3 regions of the Variovorax sp. 10N432 genome follow, and region 2 is predicted to be linked to each of the others. Evidence: predicted binding sites of a transcription regulator. Region 2 holds the regulator's gene; each other region holds the start of a gene.
The links. The regulator FNR, encoded in region 2, switches genes on or off when oxygen is low (the NO sensors DNR and NnrR bind a similar motif). The targets are predictions, from matches to a motif close to TTGATNNNNATCAA.

Region 1: the regulator FNR is predicted to act here: its motif matches at 2,048-2,061, upstream of AC1DF3_RS32160 (universal stress protein).
Region 3: the regulator FNR is predicted to act here: its motif matches at 2,385-2,398, upstream of AC1DF3_RS12410 (phenylacetic acid degradation protein PaaY).

What each region holds. Positions count from the first base shown of each region.
Region 1 is NZ_JBFTHX010000047.1:27,381-32,178, reverse strand. It holds gene AC1DF3_RS32175 (universal stress protein) at 1-7, shown strand, start outside; gene AC1DF3_RS32170 (trypsin-like peptidase domain-containing protein) at 16-1,458, opposite strand; gene AC1DF3_RS32165 (flavodoxin family protein) at 1,462-1,989, opposite strand; gene AC1DF3_RS32160 (universal stress protein) at 2,193-3,014, shown strand; gene AC1DF3_RS32155 (phosphoketolase family protein) at 3,028-4,798, shown strand, end outside.
Region 2 is NZ_JBFTHX010000002.1:99,316-104,113, forward strand. It holds gene ccoP (cytochrome-c oxidase, cbb3-type subunit III) at 1-499, shown strand, start outside; gene ccoG (cytochrome c oxidase accessory protein CcoG) at 534-1,970, shown strand; gene AC1DF3_RS02720 (FixH family protein) at 1,996-2,280, shown strand; gene AC1DF3_RS02725 (hypothetical protein) at 2,283-2,528, shown strand; gene fnr (fumarate/nitrate reduction transcriptional regulator Fnr) at 2,509-3,225, opposite strand; gene hemN (oxygen-independent coproporphyrinogen III oxidase) at 3,350-4,765, shown strand; gene AC1DF3_RS02740 (sulfite exporter TauE/SafE family protein) at 4,785-4,798, shown strand, end outside.
Region 3 is NZ_JBFTHX010000008.1:181,852-186,649, reverse strand. It holds gene paaK (phenylacetate--CoA ligase PaaK) at 1-982, opposite strand, end outside; gene paaI (hydroxyphenylacetyl-CoA thioesterase PaaI) at 1,018-1,464, opposite strand; gene AC1DF3_RS12415 (enoyl-CoA hydratase-related protein) at 1,482-2,282, opposite strand; gene AC1DF3_RS12410 (phenylacetic acid degradation protein PaaY) at 2,456-3,058, shown strand; gene AC1DF3_RS12405 (succinylglutamate desuccinylase/aspartoacylase family protein) at 3,036-4,046, opposite strand; gene AC1DF3_RS12400 (hypothetical protein) at 4,128-4,391, shown strand; gene rpe (ribulose-phosphate 3-epimerase) at 4,381-4,798, opposite strand, start outside.

The DNA.
Region 1 (4,798 bases), on a different contig from region 2:
GCATTGAATGCCGCGCTATGGCATGGCCGGTGCCACAGGCAGTTGAACCGCCACATAGGCCAGCCGCCGATCGCGCATGACGAGCAGGGCGAGGGTCTGGCCGGGCGGTGTGTTCGACAGGGTGCGGCTGAAGTCCGCGACGCGGTTCATCGGCGCGTCGTTGACCGCCACGATGAGGTCGCCCGCACGAATGCCCTCGCTGCGTGCCAGCCCGGCGGCGTCGCGCACCATCAGGCCGCCCTCGACGCCCAGCTGGCGGTATTGCGCGGGGCTCAGTTCGCCCAAGGTCAGCCCGACGCCGTCACCCCAATCCGGCGCGAGCCCGGAGGGCAGCGCGGTTCTTTGCGCTCGATGCTGGGCGAGCGTCACCGAAATCGTCTGCCTGGCGCCATGCCGCCAGACGTCGAGATCGACCCGGCTGCCGGGGCGGTCCTTGGCGACCCGCTGCAACAGATCGGTGAAGTGCCCGATGGCCACGCCGTCGTACGCCGTGACGACATCGCCTCGGCGCAGGCCGGCGCGGGCGGCGGGACCGGCGCCGTCGATCCGCACCACCAGCGCTCCGAACGGTTTCCCGGCAAGGCCGAAGGAACGCGCCAGCGCCGGCGTGACTTCCTGGAATTCGGCGCCCATCTCCGCCCGCCGGACTTCCCCGTTTGCCCGCAGCTGCTTGGCGACCTCGGCCGCCAGGTTGATCGGCACCGCGAAGGACAAGCCCATGTAGCCGCCGCTGCCGCTGTAGATCAACGAGTTGATGGCGACCACTTCGCCGCGGCTGTTGAAGAGCGGACTGCCCGAACTGCCGGGATTGATGGCCACGTCCGTCTGGATGAAAGGGATTTCCCCGGCGCCGCCGATGAGGCGGTTCACGGCGCTCACCACGCCGGCTGTCACGCTGCCCTGGAAACCGAAGGGCGCTCCGATCGCCGCGACCCAGTCGCCGGGCGCGAGTCGCGAGGAGTCCCCGAGGGCTGCCGGCGTCAGGCCGGTCGCTTCGATGACCAGCAAGCCGACGTCCGAACGCGGGTCGGTGCCGAGCACCCGGGCCTGGAAGCGCCTTCCGTCGTCGAGCCGCACCTGGGCTTCGTCGACGCCGGCGATCACGTGGGCGCTGGTCAGGATCACGCCGTCGCTGCTGAGGATGACGCCGGACGCGAGATCGCGAATCTGGCTGATGCGCGCGCTCGTGGGAAGCGGCCAGGCGAGCCTGTCGGCGAAGTCGCTCTCCGGAGCGAACTCGAGCTCGCCGTCTCCGGGGCTTTCATCGCGCCCGATCCGGAGCGTGCTGATCTCGACGACGCTGGCGCTGCGGCTCGCCACGAGGGACGAGAACGAAGGGGTCGAGCGCCAACGCAGCGCGATCGGTCCGGTCGTCATCGCCGGATCGGAGCTGCAGGCACCCAGCAGGCAGGTGAGACCCACCGCGGCCGCGCCCCATCCGATGGGAGCGGGCTTCACGCTTCAGACCGCCTGCGGCGACAAGGTCGCAGGACGCACCACCGACTTCGAGTCCTTCGCCGCCCTGACTGCCGTACCGAAGGCCTCCAGCCGGGCGGCGTAGCTGCCGTCATCGACCTCGCGCTGGGTGAAGCTGGCGCTCAGCAGAGGCGCCTTGCCGACCCGCTGGGCGATCTCGGCGGCGGCGTTGGGCGCGCCCTGGCCTCCCATGACCGATATCACGGCCATATCGGGCATGTGATCCCGCCGCTTGGCCACGAAGCTGCGCATCGGCCCGGCCAGTTGCAGCGCCCAGATGGGCGACACCAGCACCACCGCGTCGAAGTCGCGCGGCAGCGGGCCGTCGTAGCCGATGTCCGGCCGGAGCTTGAACAGCGATTCGACCACGCAGCGCAGGCTGCCGAGCACGCCTCGGCGAGGCCGCGCGTCCACGATCTCCGCCATGGGCCAGCCTTGCTGGCGGCACAAGAGCTCGGCCACCCGGCGCGATGTGCCGGTGTAGGAATAGAAAACCACGAGGACTTTGCTCATCGACCTCTCCGCTTGGTACATCGAGCCACCAATATAGAAACAGCGAGTCGCCGCGGACTTGCGCTGAATCAAGGCGGATGGAAGACGGACGCAAGGAAAAGTCGCTTCGCGCCGTCGGCGCCTGGTTTGACGCCGCGCAAGGGCGGCCGGGCTCGCGCGCGATAACTTGGGTCATTCGTTCACCGCCGTCCACGGAGCGCCTCATGCAGACACCCAAGTCCATCCTTCTTCATCTCGACAGTTCGCCGCGCACCGCGGAGCGCGTCGAGCTCGCGCGTCAGGTCGCCGAGGCCTTCGAGGCCGATGTGACCGCCCAGCCGTGCACCCTGTCGGCACTGCTGCGCTATCCCTATGCACTGGAAGCCGCGGCCGAGGCGGTGGCGATCATGCAGTCGCTCGATCGGGATTCGCGCGACAAGGCGCATGCGACCTTCACGCGCGCCGCCGCAGGGTCGCCGCGCCTGCACTGGACCGAGCCGATGGCCGACGCGCCGTGGGCCTTCGCCCGTCGGGCCCTCTATGCCGACCTGCTGATCCTCGGGCAGCCCGACCCGGATGATCCCAATGCGGGAGAGCTGCCATCGGATTTCGTCTCCAGCGTGCTGGTCGAGAGCGGCCGCCCTGCGCTGCTGGTGCCGTATGCGGGGCCGGTCGGCACGATCGGCCGGCGGGTGCTGATCGGGTGGAAGGAGACGGCCGAGGCCGCGCGCGCAGTGTCCGCCGCCTTGCCCTGGCTCGCTCGTGCGCAGGCCGTGCAGGCGATCAGCTATGGCGAGGATGCCGATGCCTCCTTGCGGAGCCTGCATGCCTATCTCAAGGCGCAGGGGGTCGAAACAGAGGTGCACTCGGGCGGCCCGGAGGAGGGCGAGGCCGGCGAGAAGCTTCTCTCGGCAGCCGCCGACATGAGCGCGGACCTGCTCGTGATGGGCTGCTACGGCCACAGCCGGGCGCGCGAGTGGGTGCTCGGCGGCGCCACCCGGTCGCTGCTGCGATCGATGACCCTGCCCGTGCTGATGTCGCATTGAAGCGAGCGCGACCATGACGCTTCCCGCCCATCCGCGTTCGCAGCCCGAGGACTTCGCCCTGCTCGACGCCTGGTGGCGCGCCGCGAACTACATCTCGGCCGGGCAGATCTACCTGACCGGCAACCCGTTGCTGAGCGAGCCGCTGTCGTTGGCGCACATCAAGCCGCGCCTGCTCGGCCACTGGGGCACGACGCCAGGGCTGAACTTCATCTACGCCCACATGAACCGCGCGATCAAGGCGAGGGATCTCGACGCGATCTTCATTGCCGGCCCCGGGCACGGCGGGCCCGGCGTGGTGGCCAACAGCTGGCTCGAAGGGACCTACAGCGAGGTGTATCCGGCCATCGGTCGCGACGCCGACGGCTTGCGGCGGCTGTTCACGCAGTTCTCGTTTCCGGGCGGCATATCGAGCCATGCAGGTCCGGAAACCCCGGGCTCCCTCCACGAAGGCGGCGAACTGGGGTACTCGCTGCTGCACGCCTACGGCGCCGTCTTCGACAACCCCGACCTGCTGGCCTGCTGCGTGGTCGGCGACGGCGAGGCCGAGACCGGCCCGCTGGCGGCGAGCTGGCATTCCAACAAGTTCCTGAATCCGGCGAGCGACGGCGCGGTGCTGCCCATCCTGCACCTCAATGGCTACAAGATCGCCGGCCCGACGGTGCTCGCCAGAATCGGCGATGAAGAACTGACTCTGCTGTTGCGCGGCTACGGCTACGAGCCCCGGATCGTCGCGGGCCACGAGCCCGGACTGATGCATCGGTTGATGGCCGGCGCGCTCGACGCGTCGCTCGACGCGATCCGTGCGATCCAGGACGAAGCCCGCTGCGATGGCTTCGGCCGCCGTCATCGCTGGCCGATGATCGTGCTGCGATCGCCAAAGGGCTGGACCGGCCCGCGCGAGGTCGATGGCGTGCCGGTCGAGGGAACGCAGCGCGCGCACCAGGTGCCCTTGAGCGGCTTTGCGGACCACCCTGCGCACGTGGGGCTGCTGGAAGACTGGCTGCGCAGCTACCGTCCCGAGGAGCTGTTCGACGCCGACGGCAGGCTGCTCTCCGAACTCGCCGAACTGGCGCCCGTCGGCCCGCGCCGGATGAGTGCCAATCCGCATGCCAACGGCGGCTTGTTGCTCAAGGACCTGCGCATGCCCGACTTCCGGCGCTACGCCGTGGCGGTGCCCGCCCCCGGCGCGGCCACCGCGGAGGCCACGCGGGTCGCCGGTGCGATGCTGCGCGACGTCATGGCGCTCAATGCGCGGGACCGCAACTTCCGAGTCATGGGCCCCGACGAGACCTCGTCCAACCGGCTGGACGCTCTCTTCGAGGTCACCGGCCGCACCTCGACCGCGGAGATCCTGCCCGGGGACGATCATGTGTCGCCCGACGGCCGCGTCATGGAGGTGCTGAGCGAGCACCTGTGCCAGGGCTGGCTCGAAGGCTACCTGCTCAGCGGCCGCCACGGGCTGTTCTCGTGCTACGAGGCCTTCATCCACATCGTCGACTCGATGTTCAACCAGCACGCGAAGTGGCTCAAGGTGTCGGGCCAGATCCCGTGGCGGCGACCCATCGCGTCGCTCAACTACCTGCTGACCAGCCATGTCTGGCGCCAGGACCACAATGGCTTCAGCCACCAGGACCCGGGTTTCATCGACCATGTGGTGAACAAGAAGGCCGGGGTGGTGCGCGTCTATCTGCCGCCCGATGCCAATTCGCTGTTGTCCGTGCTCGACCACTGCCTGCGCAGCCGCCACTATGTCAACGTGATCGTGGCCGGGAAGCAGCCTCAAT
Region 2 (4,798 bases):
CTGCGCCCAGTGTCACGGCTCGGATGCGCGCGGCAGCAAGGGCTTCCCGAACCTCACCGATGGCGACTGGCTGCATGGCGGCACGCCCGAGAAGATCCACGAGACCATCGCGCTCGGCCGCATCGGCACGATGCCGCCGATGGCCGAGGCGGTCGGATCGGCCGAGGACGTCAAGAACCTCGCCAACTACGTGCTGAGCCTGTCTGACAGCCCGCACGATTCGGTGCGCGCCGGACTCGGCAAGAGCAAGTTCACGGCGTGCGCGGCCTGCCACGGCATCGGCGGCGTCGGCAACCCGGCGGTGGGCGCGCCGAACCTGGCCGACAAGATCTGGCTGCACGGCTATGGCCAGGAAGCGATCATCGCGATGATCAACGGCGGCAAGACCAACCAGATGCCGGCGCAGCAGGGCCGCCTGACCGAGGCGCAGATCCACGTGCTGACCGCCTATGTCTGGGGCCTGTCGAACAACAAGGCGGCCACCGTCGCGGGGCAATGAGGCTGCCGCCCGAGTCTTGTCCATGAGCGTTTCCATGACCGAGCAGACGACGCCACAGCAGCCGCGCACCGTGATCCCGATCGCGGCGGCCGAGGAGGACGTCGGGCTCTACGCGGCCCACAAGAAGATCTATCCGCGCAGCGTCAGCGGCTATTTCGCCCGCTGGCGCTGGGCCCTGGTGTTCGCGACGCAGGGGGTCTTCTACGGCCTGCCCTGGCTCGAGTGGGGCCAGCGCCAGGCGGTGCTGTTCGACCTCGGCGCGCGGCGCTTCTTCCTGTTCGGGCTGGTGCTCTATCCGCAGGACCTGATCTACCTGACCGGGCTGCTGGTGGTCTCGGCGCTGTCGCTGTTCCTGTTCACTGCCGTGGCGGGGCGCCTGTGGTGCGGCTACGCCTGCCCGCAGACGGTCTACACCGAGATCTTCATGTGGGTCGAGGAGAAGATCGAGGGCAGCCGCATCGCGCGCATGCGGCTCGACAGCGGCGATTTCTCGGCCGAGAAGCTGGTCAAGAAGTGGTTCAAGCACGTGGTCTGGATATCGATCGGCCTGTGGACCGGCTTCACCTTCGTCGGCTACTTCACGCCGATCCGCGAACTGGCCATGGAATTCCTGCAGACCCGGATGGGCTCCTGGGAAGTCTTCTGGGTGCTGTTCTACGGCTTCGCCACCTACGGCAACGCTGGCTTCATGCGCGAGCAGGTGTGCAAGTACATGTGCCCCTATGCGCGCTTCCAGAGCGCGATGTTCGACCGCGACACGCTCATCGTGAGCTACGACACGGCACGCGGCGAACCGCGTGGCGTGCCGGCCAAGGGTCGGGCGGCCGCTGCCGCATCGGAGTTCGGCCATTGCATCGACTGCAAGCTGTGCGTCCAGGTCTGCCCGACCGGCATCGACATCCGCCAGGGGCTGCAGTACGAATGCATCGGCTGCGGCCTGTGCGTCGATGCCTGCAACATCGTGATGGACAAGATGTCGACCCCGCGCGGCCTGATCCGCTACGCCACGCAGAACAGCATGGCCGGGCGCTGGACGCCGCGCCAGGTGCTGCGCCGCGTTCTGCGGCCGCGGGTGCTGGTCTACACCGCGGTGCTCGGCGCGCTGTGCATCGGCCTGCTGGCGAGCCTGGTGACGCGCACGCCGCTGAAGGTCGACGTGGTGCGCGACCGCGCCTCGCTGGCCCGCATCGTCGAGGGCGGCCAGCTCGAGAACGTCTACCGCCTGCAGATCATGAACGCCACCGAGCAGGTGCAGCGCTACCGGATCGAAGCCAGCGGCCTCGAGGGTCTGCACGTGTCCTCGGAGCCGGTGGTCGAGGTCGCGCCGGCGCAGTCGCGCTGGGTGGCGGTGCGGCTGCAGCTGCCCTACGGTGCGGCGACGGCCGGTTCCCACAAGGTGTATTTCGACGTTCGAGCGGAGGGCGGCCAGGGCAGCGTGTCCGAGAAGGCCGTGTTCCTGGTCCCGCGATGAAATCCAGGCCCCAAGGAGGCAGAAGATGACCGACAAGAGCAGCCATGACGAAGCGACGCGTCCCTGTCCACCCTGGTGGCGCTTCGGGCTGGTGTGGATGGTGATCGGCGGGCCGGGCCTGGTGGTGATCGCGAGTTTCGCCACCTTGTGGCTGGCCCTGCGCACGCCCGACCCGGTGGTCGACGAGGACTACTACCGCAAGGGCGTGGAGATCAACCGCACGCTGGCCGACAAGAAGCTCATGCCGGCGGTGGCCGGGCGCAACCACGCGGCCACCCCGAGCGCCGACGTGCCGTCGCCGAGGCGCTGAACATGCAGGCGCAACGCTGGATGTGGATACTCTGGCCGGCATTCCTGCTGGCCTGCGCGCTCGAGGTGCTGGTGTTCGCACTGGTCGATCCGGGCGACCTCAACTGGCGCGGCGAGGCGTTGGGCGCCTCTCGCCAGGCGGTCTACACGGCCGGGTTCTTTGCCTTCTGGCTGCTGGCCACGGCGGCGGGCGCCTTGACGCTGCTGCTGGCCCGGCCGGCGGCCGAGCTCAACAGCCCGGCGGATTGACGATGCGGCGCAGCGCCTCGGGATCGAGGATGCGCACGTTGCGCTGCTCGACCTCGACCATGCCGTCGGCCGCGAACTTCGACATCGTCCGGCTCACGGTCTCGAGCTTGAGGCCGAGGTAGCTGCCGATTTCCTCGCGCGTCATGCGCAGCACCAGCTCGGAGCGCGAGAAGCCGCGCGCATGCAGCCGCTGCACCAGGTTCAGCAGGAAGGCCGCCAGCCGCTCCTCGGCCCGCATGCTGCCGAGCAGCAGCATCACGCCATGCTCGCGGACGATCTCGCGGCTCATGATCTGGTGCACGTGGCGCTGCAGCGCCGTCACCTCGCGCGACAGTTCCTCGATGCGCTCGAAGGGCATCACGCAGACCTCGGAGTCTTCGAGGGCGACGGCGTCGCAGGTGTGCTGGTCGTTGACGATGCCGTCGAGGCCGATGATCTCGCCGGCCATCTGGAAGCCCGTGACCTGGTCGCGCCCGTCCTCGCTGGTGACCCGGGTCTTGAAGACCCCGGTGCGGATCGCATAGAGCGAGGTGAAGGGCTCACCATTGCGAAACAGCGTCTCGCGCCGCTTGATCTTGCGCCGCGTGGCGACCAGGTCGTCGAGGCGCTGCAGCTCCCCGGGCGCCAGTCCGACCGGCATGCACAGCTCGCGCAGGTTGCAGTTGGAACAGGCGACCTTGATATTTTCGGGCTTCATTGATGCAGTCGGGGTCATGCGGGGATTGTCCGTGGGGGGGTGGGCCGGATGCTTGATGCAGGTCAAGGTTTGCGGATCGCGACGGCGGCATAGTGACACACCGAAGCCCATGCCTGCGTCCGCGATGCCTCCCGTCTCCGCTCCAGCCCTCACGCCGCCCATCGTGGTGCCCGCGCCGTCCGTGCTGCAGCGGTTCGACTGCGCCGGGCCGCGCTACACCTCCTACCCGACCGCGGACCGCTTCGTCGACGCCTTCACGGCCGAGGACTATGCCCAGACGCTCGAACAGCGCGGCAGCACCGGCGCCAGCGCGCGGGCGCTGTCGCTCTACGTGCATATCCCGTTCTGCGAATCGCTCTGCTACTACTGCGCCTGCAACAAGATCGTGACCCGCCACAAGAGCAAGGGGCGCGAGTACCTGGACTACCTGGCGCGCGAGATCGCTCTGCAGGTCGAGCGGCTCGGCCGCGGCGCCGTGGTCCGCCAGCTGCATCTCGGCGGCGGCACGCCGACCTTTCTCGACGATGCCGGCCTGCGGACGCTGATGGGCATGCTGCGCGAGGCCTTCACCTTGTCGCCGGACGGCGAGCATTCGATCGAGATCGACCCGCGCACCGTCGACCGCGAACGCCTGGTGACCCTGGCCGCGCTGGGCTTCAACCGGCTGAGCTTCGGCGTCCAGGATTTCGACCCCGACGTGCAGAAGGCGGTGCACCGGATCCAGCCGGCCGGGCAGGTGTTCGACCTGATGGCGACGGCCCGCGGGCTGGGCTTCGATTCGGTCAACGTCGACCTGATCTACGGGCTGCCGCGCCAGAGCGCGGCCTCCTTCGACCGCACGCTGGCCCAGGTCTGCGCGCTGCGGCCCGACCGCATCGCGCTCTATGCCTATGCCCACCTGCCCGAGCGCTTCAAGGCCCAGCGCCGCATCGCGACCGAGGCGTTGCCCGATGCGGCGGCCAAGGTCGAGATGCTGTCGCGCTCTATCGCCGCGTTCACCGAGGCCGGCTACGTCTACATCGGCATGGACCATTTCGCGCTGCCCGGCGACGCGCTGGCGGTGGCCAAGCGGCAGGGCCGGCTGCACCGCAACTTCCAGGGCTACAGCACCCAGCCGGACTGCGACCTGGTGGCGCTGGGCGTGTCGGCGATCGGCCGGGTCGGCGCCACCTACAGCCAGAACGCCAAGACGCTCGAGGAGTACTACGACCTGCTCGACCAGGGCCGGCTGCCGGTGGTGCGCGGCCTGGCGCTGACCCGCGACGACGTGCTGCGGCGCACCGTGATCATGGCGATCATGTGCCAGGGCCGGGTCGATTTCGAGACCATCGGCTCGGCCCACCTGGTCGATTTCGAGCGCTGCTTCGCGGCCGAGCTCGAAGCGCTGGCGCCGCTCGAGGCGCAGGGCCTGGTGGTGGTCGGCGATCGCCACCTCGAGGTCACGCCGCTGGGCTGGTTCTTCGTCCGCGCCATCGCCATGGTGTTCGACCGCTACCTGCAGGCTGACCGCAACCGCACGCGCTTCTCGCGCATCGTGTGATGAGCCCGCACGCTCCCCCATGCAGTCCGCCCT
Region 3 (4,798 bases), on a different contig from region 2:
CGATCTTGCCCATGCGACGGAACGAGCGCGCGGTGGGCGGCAAGAGGCGCGTGAGGTCGCGCGTGCGGTAGCGGATGATCGGCAGCGCTTCCTTGGTGAGCGAGGTGAAGACCAGCTCGCCCTCCGAGCCGTCGGGCAGCACTTCGCCGGTCTCGGGGTCGACGATCTCGGGGTAGAAGTGGTCTTCCCAGACCACCGGACCGTCCTTGCTCTCGATGCATTCGCTGGCGACACCCGGGCCCATGACCTCCGACAGGCCGTAGATGTCGACCGCATCGATGCCGGCCTTGCCTTCGATCTCGCGCCGCATGGCCTCGGTCCAGGGCTCGGCACCGAAGATGCCGACCTTGAGCGAACTCTCGCGCGGGTCCAGCCCCTGGCGCACGAACTCCTCGATGATCACCTGCATGTAGCTCGGCGTGACCATGATCAGGTCGGGCCGGAAGTCGCGGATCAGCTGCACCTGCTTCTCGGTCTGGCCGCCCGACATCGGGATCACGGTGCAGCCCGCGCGCTCGGCGCCGTAGTGGGCCCCGAGGCCGCCGGTGAACAGTCCGTAGCCATAGGCCACGTGGATGATGTCGCCACGGCGCCCGCCCGCGGCGCGGATCGAGCGCGCCACCAGGTCGGCCCAGCGGTCGATGTCGCCCTGCGTGTAGCCGACCACGGTCGGCTTGCCGGTGGTGCCCGACGAGGCATGGATGCGCGCCACCTGCTCGCGCGGCACCGCGAACATGCCGAAGGGGTAGTTGTCGCGCAGGTCCTTCTTGGCCGTGAACGGAAACTTCGCGAGGTCGCTCAGCTGCTTCAGGTCGGACGGATGAACGCCCTTGGCATCGAAGGCCTGGCGGTAGTGCGGCACGTTGTCGTAGGCGTGCTGCAGGGTCCAGCGCAGGCGCTGGAGCTGCAGCGCCTGGATCTCGTCGCGGCTGGCGGTCTCGATGGCGTCGAGGTCGCCGGGCTGGGGTTGCTTGACGGGCATGTGGTGTCTCCTCTGGCGGTTCGGTCGGCGGCGTGTCAGTCAGCGACCGCCGGCTTGCCCTTGATGGTGTAGGAGCGGCCGCGGAACATCGCGATGCGCTCGCCGTGCTGGTTGGTGATCTCGCTGTCGTAGACGCCGGTGCGGCCGGCCTTCGACAGCTCGAAGCTGCGGGCCGTGAGCACGTCGCCCTCGCGCGCCGGCGCCACCAGGTCGATCGAGAAGCCCGAAGCCACCGTCAGTTCGTTGTACGAGTTGCAGGCGTAGGCAAAGGCGGTGTCGGCCAGCGCCGCCAGGAAGCCGCCGTGGCAGGTGGCGTGGCCGTTGAGCATGTGGCCCTGCACCGTCATCGTGACCGTGGCCTGGCCCGGCGCGACCTCGGTCACGTCGATGCCCAGGCCGCGCACGGCGGGATCGTTGGCGTACATGCGCTCGCGGACCCGTTCGGCGGTCTGCTGGGGGGTGCGGTCGGAGGTGTCGGGCATGTCTGTGGGGCTTGCGTTCATCGGTCGGTGAAGACGGGGGCGCGCTTGGCGCCGAAGGCGGCCACGCCCTCGAGGTAGTCGTGGGCGCTGCCGAGCTGCGACTGCAGCGCGGCTTCCATGTCGAGCGCCTGGTCGAGCGTGAGCGCCTGCGCGCCGTCGATCGCGGCGCGGGTCGCGGCCAGCGCCTTCGCGGGCATCGCGGCCAGCCGCTGGGCGAGCTTGGCGGATTCGTCGGCCAGGGCAGCGTCGTCCACGCATTTCCAGATCAGGCCGATGCGCTCGGCCTCGGCCGCGGGCAGCTTGTCGCCCAGCATCGCCAGGCCCAGCGCACGGGCGCGGCCGACGATGCGCGGCAGCAGCCAAGTGCCGCCGGTGTCGGGCACCAGCCCGATCTTGGCGAAAGCCTGGATGAAGCTGGCCGACTGCCCGGCCAGCACGAAGTCGCAGTTCAGCGCCAGGTTGGCGCCCGCGCCTGCCGCCACGCCGTTGACCGCGGCGATCACCGGCACCGGCATCGACTTGAGGCGCTGCACCAGCGGCTTGTAGAGCGTGTTGATTGCCAGCGCGAGGTCCTTGGGCGGCTCGCCCGGCGCTGCGGGCGCGACCATCGGGTCGGCCAGGTCCTGGCCGGCACAGAAGCCGCGGCCGGCGCCGGTCAGCACCACGCAGCGCACTTCGGGGTTGGCGGCAGCGGCGTCGAGCCCCGCGCGCAGTGCCTGGTGCATGCCTTCGGTGAAGCTGTTGAGGGCGGCGGGCCGGTTCAAGGTCAGCGTCAGGACCGGACCCTGCTGGGTCGCGAGGACGAGGGAGTCGGACAAGCTGTGTCTCCTGTCTGGGTTCTTGGCGTGGGGCTGGGGGTCTTGACCGGCGTCAAAGTATCGTTGACCGACCGGTCGGTTAATCATAGGATCGGAAAAAGATTGACGCAAGTCAAAAGTGCCAAGGGATAACCCTTAGGGCCTGTTCCTCATTCAAACAACGGAGATTCGCGATGCCTTGTTATTCCATCGAAGGCGTGGTGCCGGTCATCGACCCGAGCGCCTACGTGCACCCCACCGCGGTCCTGATCGGCGACGTGATCGTCGGCCCCGACTGCTATGTCGGGCCCTGCGCCGTGCTGCGCGGCGATTTCGGCCGCATCGTCCTGGAGCGCGGCTCGAACGTGCAGGACACCTGCGTGGTCCACGGCTTCCCGGCGCAGGACACGGTGGTCGAGGAAAACGGCCACATCGGCCACGGCGCGGTGCTGCACAGCTGCATCGTGCGGCGCGATGCGCTGGTGGGCATGAACGCGGTGGTGATGGACGAGGCGGAGATCGGCGAGGCCTCGATCGTCGCCGCCTGCGCCTTCGTGCCGGCCGGCCGCAAGATCCCGCCGCGCTCGCTGGCCGCCGGCATGCCGGCCAAGGTGATGCGCGCCCTCAGCGACCAGGAAGTGGCCTGGAAGCTCGAAGGCACCCGCACCTACCAGGCGCTGACCTTGCGCAGCCTGGCCAGCATGCAGGAAGTGGCGGCCCTGACCGCGGTCGAGCCCGAGCGGCCGCGCGTGGCGGCGCCGGACGTCAAGCCGCTCATCGCGACGAAGCGCGGCTGAGGGCTGGCGCGGGCCGGGTCAGGTCGCGGTCGCTCTCGACCGCGAAATAGAACCACTCGGTCCCCGGCAAGGCCTCGGCATTCGGGAACACGATGAACCCGTCGCGTTCGGCGTGCAGCATGCTGCCGTCCTCGCGCACGCCGATCGGCTCGCCCCGCGCCACGGGGTCGAAGGTGGCCCACTCGCGGACGAACTGGTCTTCGGCGTGCAGCCGGTCCACCACGCTGACCAGCCGCAGCAGCGAAGGCGCCCGCGGAGGCGCCGCCGCCGGGTCGGGCTCGATCATGCCCAGCAGCCGCAAGGTCGAAAGGATCGCCCGCCGGGCCACGTCGGGCGCCGCCGGGTCCTGGTGCTGGCCGCATTCGAGCGTCACGCCGTAGCCGCCGCGGCTGCGCATGTATTCGTTGGTGCCCCAGCCGAAGGCCAGCGCCGCCTCGTCGGCGGCCTGCCCGCGCTGCGCCAGCCCGGCCGCATAGATGTCGAGCCAGCCCTCGACCACCCGGGGCGTGCCGAGGTGCAGCGCCAGCTGCCCTTCCTCGAAGGCGCGCGCGAACGGCTCGAGCGGCCCTTGGTTGTCGCGCGGCCCGATCATCGCGAAGGCCTCGCCCTCGCTCTGGAACGAATGCAGGTCGAGCAGCACTTCGTGGCGATCGAGCAGCGGGCACAGCAGGTCGGTGATGCGGGCCTCGTAGTCGGCCGGCTCGGCGCCCGGCGTGGTCGGACGGAACAGGCGGTTGAGGTTGCGCTCGCCCTCGCGCCGCAGCAGCCGCCGCGCCAGCGGATTGGCGACCGGCACCAGGGTCAGCTGGCCGCGCAGAAGCTGGAGCGAACCGTCATCCAGCGCGGCCACGACGCGCTCGATGCCGGCGGTGCCGCAGGTCTCGTCGCCGTGCACCCCGCCGAGGACGATCAGCCGCGGCCCCGGCTGCAGGCTGGCGTAGCCATGGATGCGAAGGAGGTCGGTGGAAGCGGTCATTTCGCTGCCCATCCTACAGGCCCGCGTAGGCCGGTCCTACCGCGTTCTCCCCCGTAGCGTGAGACAAACGCAGGCACCAGACAGGAGCAAGCGATGGCCACGAAGAACAATCCCGCGAAGACCGATGCCCAGGGTTCGAAGGATGCGGGAGGAGGCAATACCCAGGTCGAGCAGGAGGGCGAATCGGCGCCGCGCCTGCCGCACGAGCACGACCAGTCGTCCGACAGCCAGAAAAGCGCCGACGGCGCCCCGCCGCGCGTCGGCCGCCAGGCGCACGAGGACCTCGAGCGCGGCCTGGTCGACACCGACAAGGGCCCGGTGACCGACCGGGTCTACAACGACAAGCTCAAGCCTTGACGGCGGTGGCGAGTTGATCGCGCATCGCCCGCACCACGCCCGCATAGTCCTTGGCATTGAAGATCGCGCTGCCCGCCACGAAAGTGTCGGCGCCCGCGCTCGCCACCTGCGCGATGTTGTCGGCCTTGATGCCGCCATCGACTTCGAGCCGGATGTCGCGACCGGTCGCGTCGATGCGCTTGCGCGCGTGCTCGATCTTCCGCAGGGCGGAATCGATGAAGCTCTGGCCGCCGAAGCCGGGGTTCACGCTCATGATCAGGATCAGGTCGATGTCGTCGATCACCCAGTCGAGCGCTTCCAGGCCCAGGCCCGGGTTGAACACCAGACCGGCCTTGCAGCCCGCCGCCTTGATCGCCTGGATGCTGCGGTGCACGTGCGGCGAGGCGTCGGGATGGAAGCTGATGTAG